Regions from separate parts of the Actinoplanes sp. GCM10030250 genome, predicted to be linked through region 2. Evidence: riboswitches for the same ligand, from Rfam matches in the RefSeq annotation. Region 2 holds a riboswitch; each other region holds the start of a gene.
What was found. Region 2 has a riboswitch for cyclic di-AMP ahead of ACFQV6_RS12815 (coiled-coil domain-containing protein). Riboswitches for the same ligand answer to the same signal wherever they lie in the genome.

Region 1 (3,904 bases), on a different contig from region 2:
GTCCAGGCCGTCGGGGTCGCGTGCGTTGATGGAGAGCAGCGTAGGGGCATGATCAGCCATGTCGAACGCCTCCAGCCAGCTGGCCGGGTTCTTCGCGAGCAGCAGCCGGATGTTGCGCCCGTCCCGATCCACCTGTGCGTAACGGCCGGCGATCGACGTCACCCGGGAGAGGCGGGGGAGTGCCTCTATCGGGCGCACCCCGAACTCGGCCGCGACGGCGAGAGCGGTGGCCGCGTTGCCGACGTTGACGCGGCCCGGCAGCTGGAGTTTCACCATGTGCCAGTCGCCGCGCGGGTCGATCACGCCCTCCTCCTCGACCGTCCAGTTCGGCCGGGGGCGGCGCAGCGGGCAGCCGGCGCACCACCAGTCGCCGTTGGCCCGCTCGATCGGGTGGCCGCTCTCCGGGCAGACGAACGAGTCGTCGTGCCAGCGCTGGCCGGCGCTGAACCAGGTGACCTGCGGGCTGGTGCTCGCCGCCCAGACCACCATCGGGTCATCGGCGTTGGCGACCACCCGGATGTCGGGGTGGCCGGCGAGTGCCGCTTTCCACAGCTGCGCCATCATCGCCACCTCCTTCGCCCGGTCCAGCTGGTCGCGGGAGAGGTTGAGCAGCGCCACCACCCGGGGGTTCGTGGCGTCGATGACCTGAGCCAGGTAGTGCTCGTCGACCTCCAGCACGGCGAACGGGGTGTGCCCCTCCTTCGCCAGCGCCGAGGTGTGGCCGGTCGGCATGTTGGCGCCGAACGAGTTGGTGGCGACCCGGCCGAGATAACCGACAGCGGCCGCGGTGAGCCGCGTCGTGGTGGTCTTGCCGTTGGTGCCCGAGACGAGCGCCACGGCCCGGCCCGACGCGAGATGCTTGAGCAGGTCGGGGTCGATCTTGAGGCCGATCCAGCCACCGATCACCGAGCCGTCGCCGCGTCCCGCGGCCCTGGAGAGCGCCGCAGCGGTCTTCGACACGGAGGTCGCGACCTTGGCGATGAGAGGCAATTTCCCGTCCGTCACGCCAGCGAGGGTACCGGACGCGAAGGTTACGACCAGTTGCCAGACCATCAAGATCATCGCACGGTCGGTGTTTTGGCCGGTCCGGGCGTTTCGGTCATGTTGCGAGACGGGGCGAGACTATTTGTGTGTTCTGTTTCACCCGTAACCTTCTACCTTCTGTGCCCGAGTGACCGCATTGAGTAATGGCATTTGTCTCGCGGAGGTAACAAACTGGACATGACCGTTTATGCCAATTACTCAGGGTGACGATGCGCACGGTGACGATCACGCCCGGATTCAGGTAGCAAGGTTGGGCCGGGAGCAACCGCTCACCGGTCGCGCCGGACTGGTTCACGCCGAGCCCTGCCCCGTTCCGGACGGCGCGATCACCCCAAGCACGAAAGCATCAGGCATCAGGGGGCAGGGACGGGGAACCCAATATCGGTCCTCCCGCACCGCGGCATTCCGCGTGGTGCATTGGGGGACCTCGGGGTGAAGCCGCTTCGGCGGCCGGGCAACCTTCCCGCCCGAACCCGACAGCTAACCTCGCAGGCGTGCCGGAGGGAATTCTCTACCGTGCACGAACACAGTTCGCGCCGGGGCCGTCGCATGTCCGTCGGTACCGGCACTGTCGCACTGTCTCTGGGTCTCTGCCTCTGCGCCGGTCAGTTGGTGGCCACTTCGGCCGCTTCTGCCGCCGCTCCCACCCCGGTGGCCGCGGCCGCCGCGGTGAAGGTCACGCCCAAGCTGGCCGCTACCAAGGTCAGCACCCGGAGCCTGAAGTGGGGCTCCACCCTCAAGGTCACCGCCAAGGTGATCGACCCGCGTACCGGCAAGATCGCCAAGGGCACGGTCCGGCTCCAGGGCTACAGCAAGGGCGCCTGGCGGACGTGGGACACCGAGACCGTTCGCAACCAGAACGGGACGGTCACGCTCAGCGCGAAGCCCCAGGCGACCGCGTGGACCCGGACGATCTTCACCGGGAACGGCTTCAACCAGGTGACCACCAATAAGATCAAGGTCTCCGTGAAGGCCAGCGGCGCCAAGGTTCTCGCCGAGGCCAAGAAGCACAAGGGCGCGCTGTACAAGTTCGGCGCGTCCGGGCCGAAGCGTTTCGACTGCTCCGGCTTCACCAAGTACGTCTACAAGAAGGCAGCGGGCAAGAAGCTGCCGCACAAGGCGAACTCGCAGCAGCGGTACGGCAAGTCGGTCGCCAAGAGCAACAAGAGGGTCGGCGACCTGATCGTCTTCCGCAACGGGTCCTACGGCTACCACGCCGGGATCTACGCCGGAAACGGCTACGTGTACGACTCGCCGCACACCGGTGCCCGGGTCGGCAAGCACAAGATCTGGAACAAGAACTATGTGGTACGCCGCCTCGTCGCCTGATTCGGCGCGCGTGGCAAGCACGTAGTAAGCAAGCACGTAGTAAGCAAGCACGTAGTAAGCAAGCACGTAGTAAGCAAGCACGTAGTAAGCAAGCACGTAGTAAGTAGGACAGCGCACGTAGTAGGACATGAGCACAGCGCACCTAAGTAAGTAAGGTGTAGCGCGACGGTGTGGTGGCATCGTCCGCTGAGCAAGAATCGACGCCTGTGGGGCGTGACCCGAGTCCGGGTCACGCCCCACAGGCGTTCCTGCGTTCGGCGGTCCGCCGGCCCCACTTTCCTCCCCGCGACCCTCCCCGAGGCCCCCACTTTCCTCCCCGGCGGGCGAAAAACGGTCCGCGAAGCCCGGAATCGGCGGACTTTTCGGCCCTCGTGCGCCCGATGTCGGAAACCGGACCTCGTTGATCATGCTCTGACCCTCCACTGCGCCCCACCGCCCTTGAACTGGGCTTTCGTCCGCGAAAACGGCTCGCGAGCGTTCGCTTTCGGGTTGCAGGTGGAGGGAAGTGGAGTAGAGTGGAGCGCAGTGGCAGGGCAAGGAAGTTCACCGAGGCCTGCCGGCCCGAGTTGACAGGCGGACCGTCTCCACCGCGAAGGAGCGGGCGCCACGGCAAGGGGGGAAGGGCCGATGTTCCTCGGCACGCACACCCCGCGCCTCGACGAGAAGGGCCGGCTGATCCTTCCGGCGAAATTCCGTGATGAGCTGGCGGGAGGTGTCGTGATCACCAAGGGGCAGGAGCGCTGTCTTTATGTGTTCCCGATGCCGGAATTCCAGCGCATCGCCGGTCAGCTGCGTGAGGCGCCGGTGACGAACAAGGCCGCCCGGGCTTACAGCCGGGTGTTCTTCGCCAGCGCGCACGACGAGGTTCCCGACAAGCAGGGCCGGGTCACCATCCCGGCGCACTTGCGGGATTACGCGAGCCTCGGGCGCGACCTCGTGGTGATCGGAGCCAGCACCCGGGTCGAGATCTGGGACAAGCAGTCCTGGGACGACTACCTCTCGGCCAGCGAGGAAGACTTCGCTGACATCGAGGAGGGGGTGCTGCCCGGCGGACTGTAGGGCGTGGCACCTCGGTGGGCCGCCGGCGCGGCCCGGACGCCACTGCCGCCGTACTGCGAGATCTCCAGCCGCTCCCGCTCCTGGCGCCTCTTCCCCGGCGCCAGGCGCGTGTCCGGGGCCGGGCAAGTCCGGGCCGGGACATGAGCGGATGGGGATCTGGCGGTACGGATGGGCGGCCGGGCCGGTACGGCAGGGAAACAACCGGGTGAGACGCATCAAGTGGGGCAGTGGGGGTCGTCATGGGGGAGCCGCGGGGCATACACGTTCCGGTGCTGCTCGAGCGTTGCCTCGAGCTGCTCGGTCCCGCCCTCGCCCTGCCGGGTTGCGTCCACGTCGACTTCACGCTCGGGCTGGGCGGGCACGCCGAGGCGGTGCTGGAGCGGTTCCCTGACGTGGTCCTGATCGGACTCGACCGGGACACCGAGGCACTCGCGCACTCACGGCACCGGCTGGCCCGCTTCGAGGACCGCGT
Region 2 (3,904 bases):
GCGGCCAGGAGTGCTCCGGTTACTGGCCGGCGGGCACGGCGGGCTTCCACATCGGCGCCGACATCGCCGACGCGGTCCGGCGGTACGTCCAGGCCACCGGCGACTACGACTTCGAGCGTGAGGTCGGCCTGGAGCTGCTTGTCGAGACCGCCCGGCTGTGGCGCTCGCTGGGTCACCACGACCGGCACGGGCGCTTCCACATCGACGGCGTCACCGGCCCGGACGAGTACACGGCAGTGGTCGACGACAACATCTACACGAACCTGATGGCGCAGCAGAACCTGATGACCGCTGTCGACGCCTGTAAGCGGCATCCCGACCTGGCTCGCAAGTTCGGCGTCGACGACGAGGAAGCGGCGTCGTGGCGGGACGCGGCGGCGGCGGTTGCCATCCCGTACGACAAGGAACTCGGGGTGCACCAGCAGTGCGAGGGCTTCACCCGGCTCCAGGAGTGGGACTTCGAGAACACTCCGCCGGAGGGCTACCCGCTGCTGCTGAACTTCCCGTACTTCGACCTGTACCGCAAGCAGGTGATCAAGCAGGCCGACCTGGTGATGGCGATGTACATCCGCGGGGACGCGTTCACGCCGGACGAGAAGGCGCGTAACTTCGCGTACTACGACGCGCGTACCGTACGCGACTCTTCTCTGTCCGCCTGTGTGCAGGCCGTCATGGCAGCCGAGACCGGCCACCTGGAGCTTGCCCACGACTACCTGGGCGAAGCCGCCCTGATGGACCTGCACGACCTGCACCGCAACGCGCGGGACGGCGTGCACGTGGCGTCGCTCGCCGGTTCCTGGATCGCGCTCGTCGCCGGCCTGGGCGGCATGCGCGACTTCAACGGTCAGCTCAGCTTCGCGCCGCGACTGCCCAGCCGGATCAACAACCTGGAGTTCTCGCTGCTCTGGCGCGGTCTGCGGCTGCGGGTGAACGTGACCTCCGAGGACGTCACCTACTCGCTGCGCAACGGCGGCGGCTCGGCCCGGCTGACGCTGCTGCACCACGGCAAGGAGACCGAGGTGACCCAGGTGCGCCCGGTGACCATGGCGATTCCGCCGGCGATCCCGGTCGGTCCCGCGCCGTCGCAGCCGGCCGGCCGGGCACCGGTGCGCCGCGCGGTGCACTGACCCCAGCGGAAACGAGAAAGCCCCCGTCCTCGAGGAGGACGGGGGCTTTTCCGTGAGGTTCTAGAGCATCGATACGTGCACGTGGTCCGTGTGGTCACTCGGGCCGCTGTACGAGCGCCACTCGTTCGTCGCCGGGAACCAGATCTGCTTGTACCAGATGACGTAGTAGATGCCGAGCTTGTCGGCGTTACGCACCAGGAACGCGGTCAGGTCGTTGCCGTACCGCATCATGTCGTCGTTGTGCGCAGCCGAGAATCCGCTCTTCTGCAGAGACCAGTCGCAGGCACGGCCCTTGGGGTGCTCGAACGGCCCGCCGTTGCGGTGACAGCCGACGAAGCGTTTGAAGTTGGCCTTGCGCACTTCCTTGTACATGTGGAGGGTGCGCTTCGTCACGCAACCGCTCGTGGTCTCGTCCCTCTCGGTGCACCCCTCGCTGGAGAAACCGCCGCTGGCGTTTCGAGGCGCGGGGGAGGCCTCCTTCGACTTGGCGTCGACGAAGCCCCGGGTGATGGTCTTGTTGATGCCGGTACCGCCGCCCAGCAGGTCGAGCTGCTTGTCGGCGGAGTCCTTCTGCTTCTGCAGGATGGTCAGCTGCTGCTGCTCGTTCTTGAGCTCGGCATCGAGTTTCGTCTTGCTCTCGGTGACCGTGGCGATCGCCTCGTTGAGCTCGTGCAGCTTCTCGTCGTGGAGCTTGTTGATCTCCTCGAGAGAGATCGCCTTGCTCATGAAGTCGTTCGACGAGCTGGCCTGGAGCAGGAAGCCGACGGCGCTGAGGTTGCCCGTCTGATACTGCTGCCGCGCGATCGAGTTGACCTCGGGAATCAGAGCGTCCCGGCGGCTCTCGGCGGCCTTGATGTCACCGGCCAGTTTCTTCTGGTTCTTCCGGGATTCCGCGACGGCACCCTTCGCGGCGACATAGCGCCGGTTGGTCGACTCCATCGCTGTGGATAAATCGGCGTTGCCCTCCTCCTCGGCGGTCGGCGAACTACCTCCCGGGGCCGCGGACGCCGATGTGGCGGGTGACACAAACAGTGCCGTAGCCACGAGGGGCGCCAGCGCAAGCGTCAGCCACCGGCGGGGACTTGCGGTCATCAACCGTTCCTTCCTTGTCACCGCCGACCGAGTTAGCTGACGGGTTCGGGACGGAAGCAATCCCTACCGCATACTGCGGATTCACCCCAGTGACCTGGTTCCCCGGCTCGCCTTTCGGGCGATTGGGCGGCGGCCTGCCGGCAACTCGGGGGCGGTGCCGTCCTGGCAGGACCGGAGTGGAGTTTACCCGAGATATCGCCGCGCATCAGGTCCCAAGGAACCGCGAAAATTGTTACCTGTCAACGACTTTCTGTAATCGCATCACTTCATGTGGTGATGCAATTGCGCTGCGTACGAGAACTGTCGATCTGTCGATGCAGTGGGTATGGTCGGAGCCGGTTCCCGCCAGGGGGCCGCCGCCTAATCGCCCTCGTGGCGAGCCGGGGAACCACATTTCCCCATGGGGTGAATCCGCGTTCGCGGTAGGGATTTCCTTCGTCCCGAACCCGTCAGCTAACCCGGCCGGCGGCCGACGGAAGGAAATGCCAGTGCAGGATCAGACTGCGCGGCGATTGGCAGCGGTCATGGCGCTGCTCGTCGCCGTGTGCGGGCTGGCCGTCGCCGCGTCGCCGGCCACCGCGGCCCCCCGTCCCCTCGCCGCGCCGGGTGAAAACGGCGACGACGGTGAGGGCGGTTCCAAGTCCCTCATCGAACAACTCGAAGACGCCTCCAGCGGTTACGTCAAGGCCAAGGCGAGTCTGAAGAAGTCCAAGCAGCAGCAGACCGACCTGACCGCCGAACTCAAGCGCCTCGACGCCGCGCTCGGCCCCCAGCAGGACGCCCTCGACGAGATCGCGCAGCAGGCCTACACCTCGGGCCGGATGGGCACGTTGTCCGCCCTGGTCACCGCGAACTCGACGGACAGCTTCCTGGACCGGGTCGAGACACTGGCCACCGTGGCGGCTCAGCAGAACGCCGCGATCGCCGACCTCAAGACCACCCGCAGCGACCAGCAGCGGGCCAAGATCGCCATCGACACCGCCGTCCGCGACCAGCAGAAGCAGGTCAATGTGATGGCCAAGCGCAAGACTCAGGCCGAGACCGCGCTGAAGAAGGCCAACCAGGGCGCGGACGCCGGCCAGTCGGGTGACGGCGGCGGCAGCGCCTCGGCCGACCCGGCGCCGAGCAACGCCGGCAACGGCTGCTCCGAGGACGACCCGACAAGCGGCGGCTGTATCACCCCGCGCACGCTGCACGCGCTGAAGCAGGCGAAGTCGGACGGCTTCACCCGGTATGTGCACTGCTTCCGCGAGCAGAACAGCGGTGAGCATCCCAAGGGCCGGGCCTGTGACTTCGCCGCCGACAAGAGTGGTTTCGGCGGCGATGCCACGGGTGCGAGCAAGACGTACGGCAACAACCTGGCGAACTACTTCATCAACAACGCCGAGAAGCTGGACGTGCTCTACGTCATCTGGTTCCGGCGGATCTGGCTACCGAGCAGCGGCTGGAAGTCCTACAGCGGGGCGGGTGGCGACCCGTCCAGCGACCACACCAACCACGTGCACCTGTCGGTGAACTGAGCCGGTGAACTGATCGCGCGGTACGAGGCCTACTTACGCATGTAGGCCTCGTACTCGCGCAACACCTCGTCGGTCGGCCCGTCGGCCCGGATCTCGCCGGACTCCAGCCATATGCTGCGGTCGCAGGTGTCCCGGATCGACTGCTCGCTGTGGCTGACCAGGAAG
Region 3 (3,904 bases), on a different contig from region 2:
GGCGACTGGGGCTGGTTCGGCAGCGTCGTCGAACCGGCGATGGCCCACGGACCCGCGCCACTGATCGACGACGACCTCGCCAACGCCGGCCCGTGGGGATTCGACCCGTCGACGATCACCGCCCCCGTACTGCTCGTGCACGGCGGCGCCGACCGGGTGGTGCCGAGCTCGCACAGCATCTGGCTGGCCGGGCAGCTCCAGGCCCCGGAGCTGCGGATCGAGATCGGCGAGGGTCACATCTCGGTGCTGCCGGTGCAGGCGGAGCCCGCGCTGGAGTGGCTGAGTCACCATGCGTGAGCCGCCCAGGGACCTCACCGAGGAGGCGGTGATCTCGGCACTGCGCGCCGGGTGGGAGATCGAGGCCGCCACCACGGAGTACCTGCCGGTGGGGGCGGGCAGTCATCACTGGTCGGTACGGGATCGCGGTGGCGCGACCTGGTTCGTGAAGGTGGACGACCTGGGTGCCGTCCCGGCCGGCCGGGAGGCGGCGTTCGACCGGCTGCGCCGATCCCTGATGACGGCGGTCACGCTACGTCGCGAGTCAGGGCTCGACTTCGTCCTCGCCCCGGTCCCGGCGCCGGGTGGGGAGGCCCTGCGGCGGCTTTCTTCACGGTACGGGCTGAGCTTGTACCCACTTCTCGAAGGCTCATCCGGCGACTTCACGCCGCATCCACCCGCCGACCGTCAGGCCCTCGTCGAGATGCTGGCCGCCCTGCACCGGACCGGCTCGTCCACAGCGTCCGACACCGCTTCGTCCCCTTCCCCTCTGTCCCTTCCCGGCCTGTCCCTTCCCGGCCTGTCCCTTCCCGGCCTGTCCCTTCCCCGGCCTTCCTTCCCCGGGCGTTCTGGGCTCGAAGAGGCGCTCCGGGACACGGGTCGCCCGTGGACCGCCGGCCCGTACGCCGAACCCACCCGTGCGGCCCTGACCACCCACACGACCCTGATCCAGAAATGGCTGACCGATTTCGACCAGCTCGCGGAAAGCATCGGCGATCCGGCCCGGTGGGTCCTCACCCACGGCGAACCCCACCCCGGTAACCTCCTGCACACCCCCGGCGGGCTGCTGCTGATCGACTGGGACACGGCCGGAGTCGCGCCACCGGAGCGGGACCTGTGGATGCTCACCTCCGTATTCGCGGAAATGCTGGGCGAGAAACCGAGCGGTGACGATGCCGCCGTCCTCGACCGCTACGCCGAACTGACCGGGCACCAGGCGTCCACGGACGCGCTCGCCTTCTACCGGCTGTGGTGGGTACTCGCGGACATCGCCATCTACACGGACCAGCTACGACGCCCGCACGTGGCGGGTGCCGACCTGGCGGCGTCCCTCAGCTACCTGACGGGCAACCTGCAAGCCAGCTGGTCCTCCACGAGCGACTGACGGCGCCCGTCGCGGTGTTTACCGGCCGGCGCGGCTGCTGGCCGACCGGCGCGGCTGCTGGCCGACCGGCGCGGCTGCTGGCCGACCGGCGCGGCTGCTGGCTGACCGTCGCGGCTGCTGGCTGCCCGGCACGGCTGCTGGCTGACCGGCGCGGCGACGTCCCGGATGATGACGCCATGCCCGGCATCGTCGGCGGGCATGGCGTCGTCGTAGGCGCGGCGTCTCCGGCGGTCAGCCCAGTGGCGTTGGTGGACGCCACACGGCCGCACTGTTCGGTAACGCGCGCTGTCGGATTAGCGGACGCGGATCCGCTGGCCCGGGAAGATCAGGCTCGGGCTGTCGAGCCGGTCCTTGTTCAGCTTGAACAGGGTGCGCCACCCACCGGTGACCTTGTGCTTCTTGGCGATCGAGGCGAGCGTGTCGCCGGAGCGGATCACGTACGTCTTGCCGCTCGGCTTAGCGACCGCCTTCTTCTTGGCCGCCTTGGTGGCCTTGTAGATGCCGGCCTTCTTTCCGCAGGTCGGCCAGGGGCTGAGGCCCCGCTTCGCGTGCAACTTCTTGGCGACCTTGATCTGTTCGGCCTTGGACGCCTTGTCGGCGGTCGGCGCATACTTCCCGCCGCCGTTCGCCTTCCACGTGCTGCGGCTGAACTGCAGGCCGCCGTAGTACCCGTTCCCGGTGTTGATGTGCCACCTGCCGCCGGACTCGCACTTGGCGAGCACGTCCCAGTTGACCTGGCGGGCCGCTGATGCCGGAGTGGCGGGGCCGAGCAGGATGCCGGCTCCGGTCACACCCGCTGTCACCAGACAGAGGGCAAGGCGCGTTCGTCTACCGATCCGAGACATGGATGATCCTCCACGCCTGCGAGGTGAGCTGTCGGGTTCGGGCAGAGTGGCCCGGCCGTCCTCATCACGGCTTCACCCCAAGACGCGGAGTATTCGCGCGCCGGCTTACCTGGGTCCCCCGCTCCTGCCGTCGATTCGTGTCTGTGGACAGCGGCAGGATTCGGCGGTCCATCCACAGTGCCCGCTGTGGCGGGACGGCCCGACGGTAACCACGACAGGGCGTGATCAACCAAGTTTTACACCCGGAATAGTGACGTGCTTCTCAGTATTTGCCCCTTTTGATCTTGTTCGTGCCCTGGAAAGGCAGGCATTCCGGAAAAGGCCCCCCGAGTCGCTCGTCCCACCATCCGGCAGACCACCAAAAGCCCCGATTCCCTCCTTTCGCCAGCCGATCTAAGTCCGATTTACCCGCTTTCGACGAGCGCACCTTTGCCTGATTCACCCCCTTTTGCCGGACGAGCCTTTAACCTCATCCGCCCCTTTCGCCGGGCAAGCCTCAGCTCGATTCACCCTCTCGCCGGCACGCTGGGGCCCCTCTCACCCTCCCTTCTTGATCACGAGCTGGTCGGTGGTGTGCCCGGCGACAAAGTCGAGGTCGGCCTCCCACCCGAGGCCCGGCCCCTCCGGCACGTCGACGAAACCGTCCACGGAGACGATCGGGCGGGTGGTGACGTCCCTGGCGTAGTACTTGTCAGAACCGGACACATCCGACGGCAGGGTGAACCCGGGCAGCGAACTGAGTGCCACATTCGCCGCCCGCCCGATGCCGAACTCGTGCATGCCTCCGCACCACACCGGCATCCCCTCCGCCCGGGCCAGCTCGTGAGCGCGAACCGCCTGAGTCAGGCCGCCCATCCGGGACACCTTGATGTTGAGAATCCGCCCGGAACCCAGCCGCAGCGCCGTGACCAGATCCTCGACATCCTCCACCGACTCATCCAGGCAAACCGGCGTCGCCAGTTCGGCCTGCAACTCCGCGTGCGCTACCAGAGCCCGGGGCGCGAAAGGCTGCTCGATCATCAACAGACCGCATTCGTCCAGTGTCCGAAAAATCGACATGTCGGAAATGCCATAAGCACCATTCGCGTCGACGTGCACCGGCACGGAAGGAAACGCGGACCGGACCTCTCGAACAGGTTCAACATCCCACCCCGGCGCGATCTTCAGCTTGATCCGCCGATATCCCGACGCCACCTGCGCCGAAACCTGAGCAAGCAGATCGTCGATCGTCGGCTCGATGCCCAGCGACACCCCGGCTTCGACGCTCGACCGTGTCCCGCCCAGAGCCTTCGCCAGCGGAACCCCCTGCAAGCCCGACCACAGAGCCCACGCGGCCATGTCGAACCCGGCCCGCGCGAAGTGGTTCCCCCGCACCTTCGCCATCGCACCCGCCAGCGAAGACGGATGCTCCCACGACGCACCAAGGACCAGCGGCGCCAGAAACGACCGCGCCACCCCCCAACAGCTCTCCACCGTCTCCGCCGAGTAGAACGGCCCGCTCGGCGAAGCGATCTCCCCCCACCCCACCGCCCCGTCCGCACTCCGCAGCACCACGAGAATGTGCTCCAGCTCCCGCTTCGCATGCGAACTGGTCCGGAACTGATGCACGAGCGGCAACCGAACCCGCCGCAACTCCACGGCCTCAACGCGGATCATCGCTCTCCCATCCCGATCACGG
Region 4 (3,904 bases), on a different contig from region 2:
CTGATCTGCCCGCGGCCGATCTCGTTTATGCGGGGTACTCGCTGCCCTTTCAACGACGTGAATCGTTCGACCGCCTGTGGACGGAGATTCGGTCGGCGCTGCGGCCGGGCGGGCGACTGGCGGTGGACATCTTCGGTGTGAACGACACGTGGGCGGGTGATCCGGCCATGACGTTTCTCAGCGCGCCCGAGGTGCGGGCGCTGCTGGACGGTTTGGAGATCGAGCACTGGTACGAGGAGGACGCGCCGGGAATGGCCTACACCGGGCCGAAACATTGGCACGTCTTCCACGTCATAGCTTTCGTGCCGTGATCTCCAGACCGGCGGTGCGGAGGCGGTCGACGAGTGCACTGCCGATCGCCGTGGCGGGTGTGAGCACGCCACCCTCGGACTGCTTGGTGTCAAGAGCCAGAGCAAGCGCGGACTCGCCGAGCATGATGGCCGTCGCCGCATAACCGGGATCGCCCTTGGCGCGGACCCGGGCCGTGTAGCGCGAGCCGTCCGTGGTGGTGGTGAAGATGTCCATCGTGAAGTGGCCGTTGCGCTGGGTCTGCTCGCTCGGGCCGGAGCCCGGCTTCGGCAGGATGCGGTCCAGGACGAACCTCGTCGGCGGCAGCGCCAGGCCCAGGACCAGGCCGCCCAGCGCGAACTTGGTGCCGTGGGCGATCACGGGGGAGAGCGCGGAGGTGCCGGCGCTCATCACCTCGCGATAGCGGAAACGGCGACCGTACGCCCAGCCGAGCAGCGCGTTGCTGCGCCGGACGACCCGCGTGTTGTAGGACGCCATGACGAACGGCGCGAGGTGCCCGCGCAGGCTCGGATCCACTTCGGAAGCGGGCAGGGTGAGCATGTCCGGCTGCCGGCCGAGGTCCGGCTCCGCCGCGCGGTCCGGGCTCAGCGAGTACGGGCTGGCCCCGATTTTGCGCAGCTGCCGGTCCTTCTTCATCAGGTCGAGCTGGTGGCGCATCGAATCGATGGTGCCGCCGCTGACACCGCCCTTCATGCTGGTCACCACCAGCGTGGTGTCGGTGAGCTCACCGGCGCCGTCCGCCCGTACCTGCTCATGCAGGACATAAACCCCGATGTCGGACGGGATCGAGTCGAAGCCGCAAGAGTGGACGATCCTCGCCCCGGTGCGTTTCGCGACCTCATGGTTCTCGTCGATGCTGTCCCGTGCGAAAAGGACCTCACCGGTCAGGTCCACGTAGTCGGTACCCGCTTCGGCGCAAACGCGCGCCAGAATGCGGCCGTACTTCGCATAAGGCCCCGCGGTGGTGATGACCACCTTCGTGCGGGCAACCATCGCGGCCAGCGCCTCGGCGTCTGTGGCGTCCGCCACAACGATTGGCCACTGAACACCCAGACGTGAGCGAACCGCCTCCAGTTTCTCCGGCGAGCGCCCGGCCAATGCGATTCGGGTACCCGCCGGGGCGTGCGCGGCGAGGTGCCGTGCTGTCAGGACACCCACGAAACCCGTGGCACCGTAGACGATCACTTCGAACTCGCGGGCTCCATCGCTCATGGCTGCCGATTGTGCACCCTCGGTGGAGTGTCCGCAGCGTCGTGGTTACCAGCTGGTAGGCCAGGCACGAAATTCTGGTGAGTTAGTCACACAAAATAAGATCAAAGCGGCTAATTTGTTGAGAACAAGGTCACCGGTCCCGCGTAGAGGCATGGCCAGCCTCGTCGGGTGGTGGCTACCGTCGGCAGTCCGCAGTGGCGGACACCGTGGCCGGAACGCCGAGTCCTGCCGCCGACCACGGTCTAAGAAACAAAGGCATGGAGCGGGGGACCCAAAAGTTCCTCGGCGCTGATGCGCCTCGGGGTGAAGCCGCAGCACGCGGCCGGGCACCTCTGCCCGAACCCGACAGCTGACCTCGCAGGCGTGGAGGACAACTCATGGTTCAGATCAACAAGCGGGTTCATCGTGCCTTCGGCATGGTTGCTGTGGGGCTTGCCGGGGCTGGGGCTTTCGTGCTGCTCGGGCCCCCCTCCCCCACCTCCGCCGCACCTTCCCGAGCGTCCAGCGTGAACTGGGACGCGATTGCCCATTGCGAGTCCGGTGGCAACTGGCGCATCAACACCGGCAACGGTTACTACGGCGGCCTTCAGTTCAGCCGCGGCACGTGGCGTGCCTACGGCGGCACGAAGTACGCAACCACCGCCAACCAGGCCACCAAGTCCGAACAGATCCTCGTCGCCGAGCGTGTACTGCGCGGCCAGGGCATCGGTGCGTGGCCGCACTGCGGCAGGCGTCACGCCTACACGCCTCAGCCCGTGTCAGCGACGATGCGGAGGGCTTCGGGCGGCGCCACCCGCACTCACGTCGTCCGTCGTGGCGACACCCTCGCCGCTATCGCCCATCGGTACAACGTTCGTGGGGGCTGGCGTGCCCTCTACCGGGCTAATGACGACGTGTTGAAGAGTCCACACCTCCTGTATGCCGGGCAGCGCCTCACGGTGTGAGGGCTGGGTTTTCCTGCCGTCTTGGTTCGCGGTCTCAGTCGGCGGTTGTCGCTGAGGCCGCGACCGTGGCGGTGCTTGGGTCGCGAGGCGCAGGCGCAGGCGTTGGTCGGGCTGGTCGGCTACCGGCGCGCCCTCTGTCGCGTCCCAGATTTTGGGATGAGGGTCGACCTTCCCTGCCCAGCGCCAGATTTTCACGCGCGGCACGGGCGTTCTGGTGAACATGGATGGCTGTCTCGCGGCGCCGGATACAGCACTCACGTTCAGCTGGACCTGGGCCGGCCGGCATGCGAACCGCCGCGGGCCTCCACCCTGACGGGTGCCTGGACCAGTGGGCGCGCACGGTGAGGTTGTGTGAGAGCTGGTTGTTGCTCTGGCGTGGGTAGAAGCGCACGGTCGGGTTGTGTACGAGCCGGCTGTCGCTAGGAGCGGGTGCTCCGGCGTGTGTAGAAGCGCACGGTCGCGTTGCGTGCGCCCCTACCGTCGCTTGCGCCGTCCCTGCCGCCCGCCACCCGCTCCGAAGCGCTGGCATCCCGAAGCGCTGGCATGGCGTTGCAGCGGCGCCGCAAAGCGTGCGCATCGTGATACGCACGCGCGGTGAAGCAACCGCGCGGTGAAGCAACCGCGCGGTGACGCGCGCCGTGAAGCGTTGGCGTGGTGATGCGCTCGCGTCGTGACGCGCGCCATTCCGGGTGGCGAGGCTGCTGTGGCGGCCTCGGTGACCGCTAAGACCTGGCGTGCTCGCATCCAACTGAGCAGGCGTTGCCGAGTGCTGTTGATGGCGTCGATCAGCTGGTCGTTTCCGGTCGGCTTTCAACGCTTTCAACGTTTTCGACGCTCTGGAGGGGTGCGCTGCTCAGGACACCGTCCGCTTGAACCTCTTGGCGTAGGCGTGCGATGTTCACGAACCTCTCGCCGTCGGGCGGGCAGGCGTTGAGCAGGCGCAGGATCATCGTGCAGTACTTGGCCATCGTGTTGCGGCCCGGCATGAAGATCGAAAGCTCGTCGCGCGCCTCCTCCACCCGAACCTGCAGATCCTCCGGCAGGGCCGCCAGCACCTCCGCCGGCGCGTCCACCGGCACCTTGGCCATCCAGAACGGGCCCTCGCCGTCAAGGACACGCCTGTCCTGCTTAGGGCCATCGAGCGCCAGCGTCCGCCATGGCGCACCCCGCACTGTGACGCCGGCGCCCTCCACCGTCTTGACCAGCTCGGCCGCCGCCGACTCGATCATCGTCTCGGCCTCCTCCCACTCCTGCGCGTTACGCCCGATCGGCGTGCCGTGCACCAGCGTGGCCACCACGGTCATCGCCGGCACGTGCCGCATTTGAGCTTCCGGCTGCGTGCCGAAAACCGCACGAGCGGCCTGAATCGCCTCGTCCTGAGCCTGCCGCTGCCGGTGAACTTCGTCGCTGTGCAGGTCAACCAGTGCAGCAGCCCGGTC

Region 1: it holds a riboswitch for cyclic di-AMP, as region 2 does, so the genes downstream of both, ACFQV6_RS28940 (C40 family peptidase) here and ACFQV6_RS12815 (coiled-coil domain-containing protein) in region 2, are expected to answer to the same signal.
Region 3: it holds a riboswitch for cyclic di-AMP, as region 2 does, so the genes downstream of both, ACFQV6_RS14550 (transglycosylase family protein) here and ACFQV6_RS12815 (coiled-coil domain-containing protein) in region 2, are expected to answer to the same signal.
Region 4: it holds a riboswitch for cyclic di-AMP, as region 2 does, so the genes downstream of both, ACFQV6_RS43260 (transglycosylase family protein) here and ACFQV6_RS12815 (coiled-coil domain-containing protein) in region 2, are expected to answer to the same signal.

The regions. Positions count from the first base shown of each region.
Region 1 is NZ_JBHTDO010000026.1:56,748-60,651, forward strand. It holds gene ACFQV6_RS28935 (MurT ligase domain-containing protein) at 1-990, opposite strand, end outside; cyclic di-AMP (ydaO/yuaA leader) riboswitch at 1,379-1,554, shown strand; gene ACFQV6_RS28940 (C40 family peptidase) at 1,594-2,373, shown strand; gene mraZ (division/cell wall cluster transcriptional repressor MraZ) at 3,001-3,432, shown strand; gene rsmH (16S rRNA (cytosine(1402)-N(4))-methyltransferase RsmH) at 3,672-3,904, shown strand, end outside.
Region 2 is NZ_JBHTDO010000007.1:207,424-211,327, forward strand. It holds gene ACFQV6_RS12805 (glycoside hydrolase family 65 protein) at 1-1,127, shown strand, start outside; gene ACFQV6_RS12810 (coiled-coil domain-containing protein) at 1,188-2,219, opposite strand; cyclic di-AMP (ydaO/yuaA leader) riboswitch at 2,224-2,358, opposite strand; cyclic di-AMP (ydaO/yuaA leader) riboswitch at 2,567-2,703, shown strand; gene ACFQV6_RS12815 (coiled-coil domain-containing protein) at 2,702-3,739, shown strand; gene ACFQV6_RS12820 (ABC transporter ATP-binding protein) at 3,769-3,904, opposite strand, start outside.
Region 3 is NZ_JBHTDO010000009.1:96,242-100,145, forward strand. It holds gene ACFQV6_RS14540 (alpha/beta fold hydrolase) at 1-297, shown strand, start outside; gene ACFQV6_RS14545 (phosphotransferase) at 290-1,381, shown strand; gene ACFQV6_RS14550 (transglycosylase family protein) at 1,675-2,184, opposite strand; cyclic di-AMP (ydaO/yuaA leader) riboswitch at 2,225-2,402, opposite strand; gene menC (o-succinylbenzoate synthase) at 2,764-3,882, opposite strand.
Region 4 is NZ_JBHTDO010000066.1:17,591-21,494, forward strand. It holds gene ACFQV6_RS43250 (class I SAM-dependent methyltransferase) at 1-311, shown strand, start outside; gene ACFQV6_RS43255 (saccharopine dehydrogenase family protein) at 292-1,521, opposite strand; cyclic di-AMP (ydaO/yuaA leader) riboswitch at 1,728-1,900, shown strand; gene ACFQV6_RS43260 (transglycosylase family protein) at 1,899-2,465, shown strand; gene ACFQV6_RS43265 (MerR family transcriptional regulator) at 3,251-3,904, opposite strand, start outside.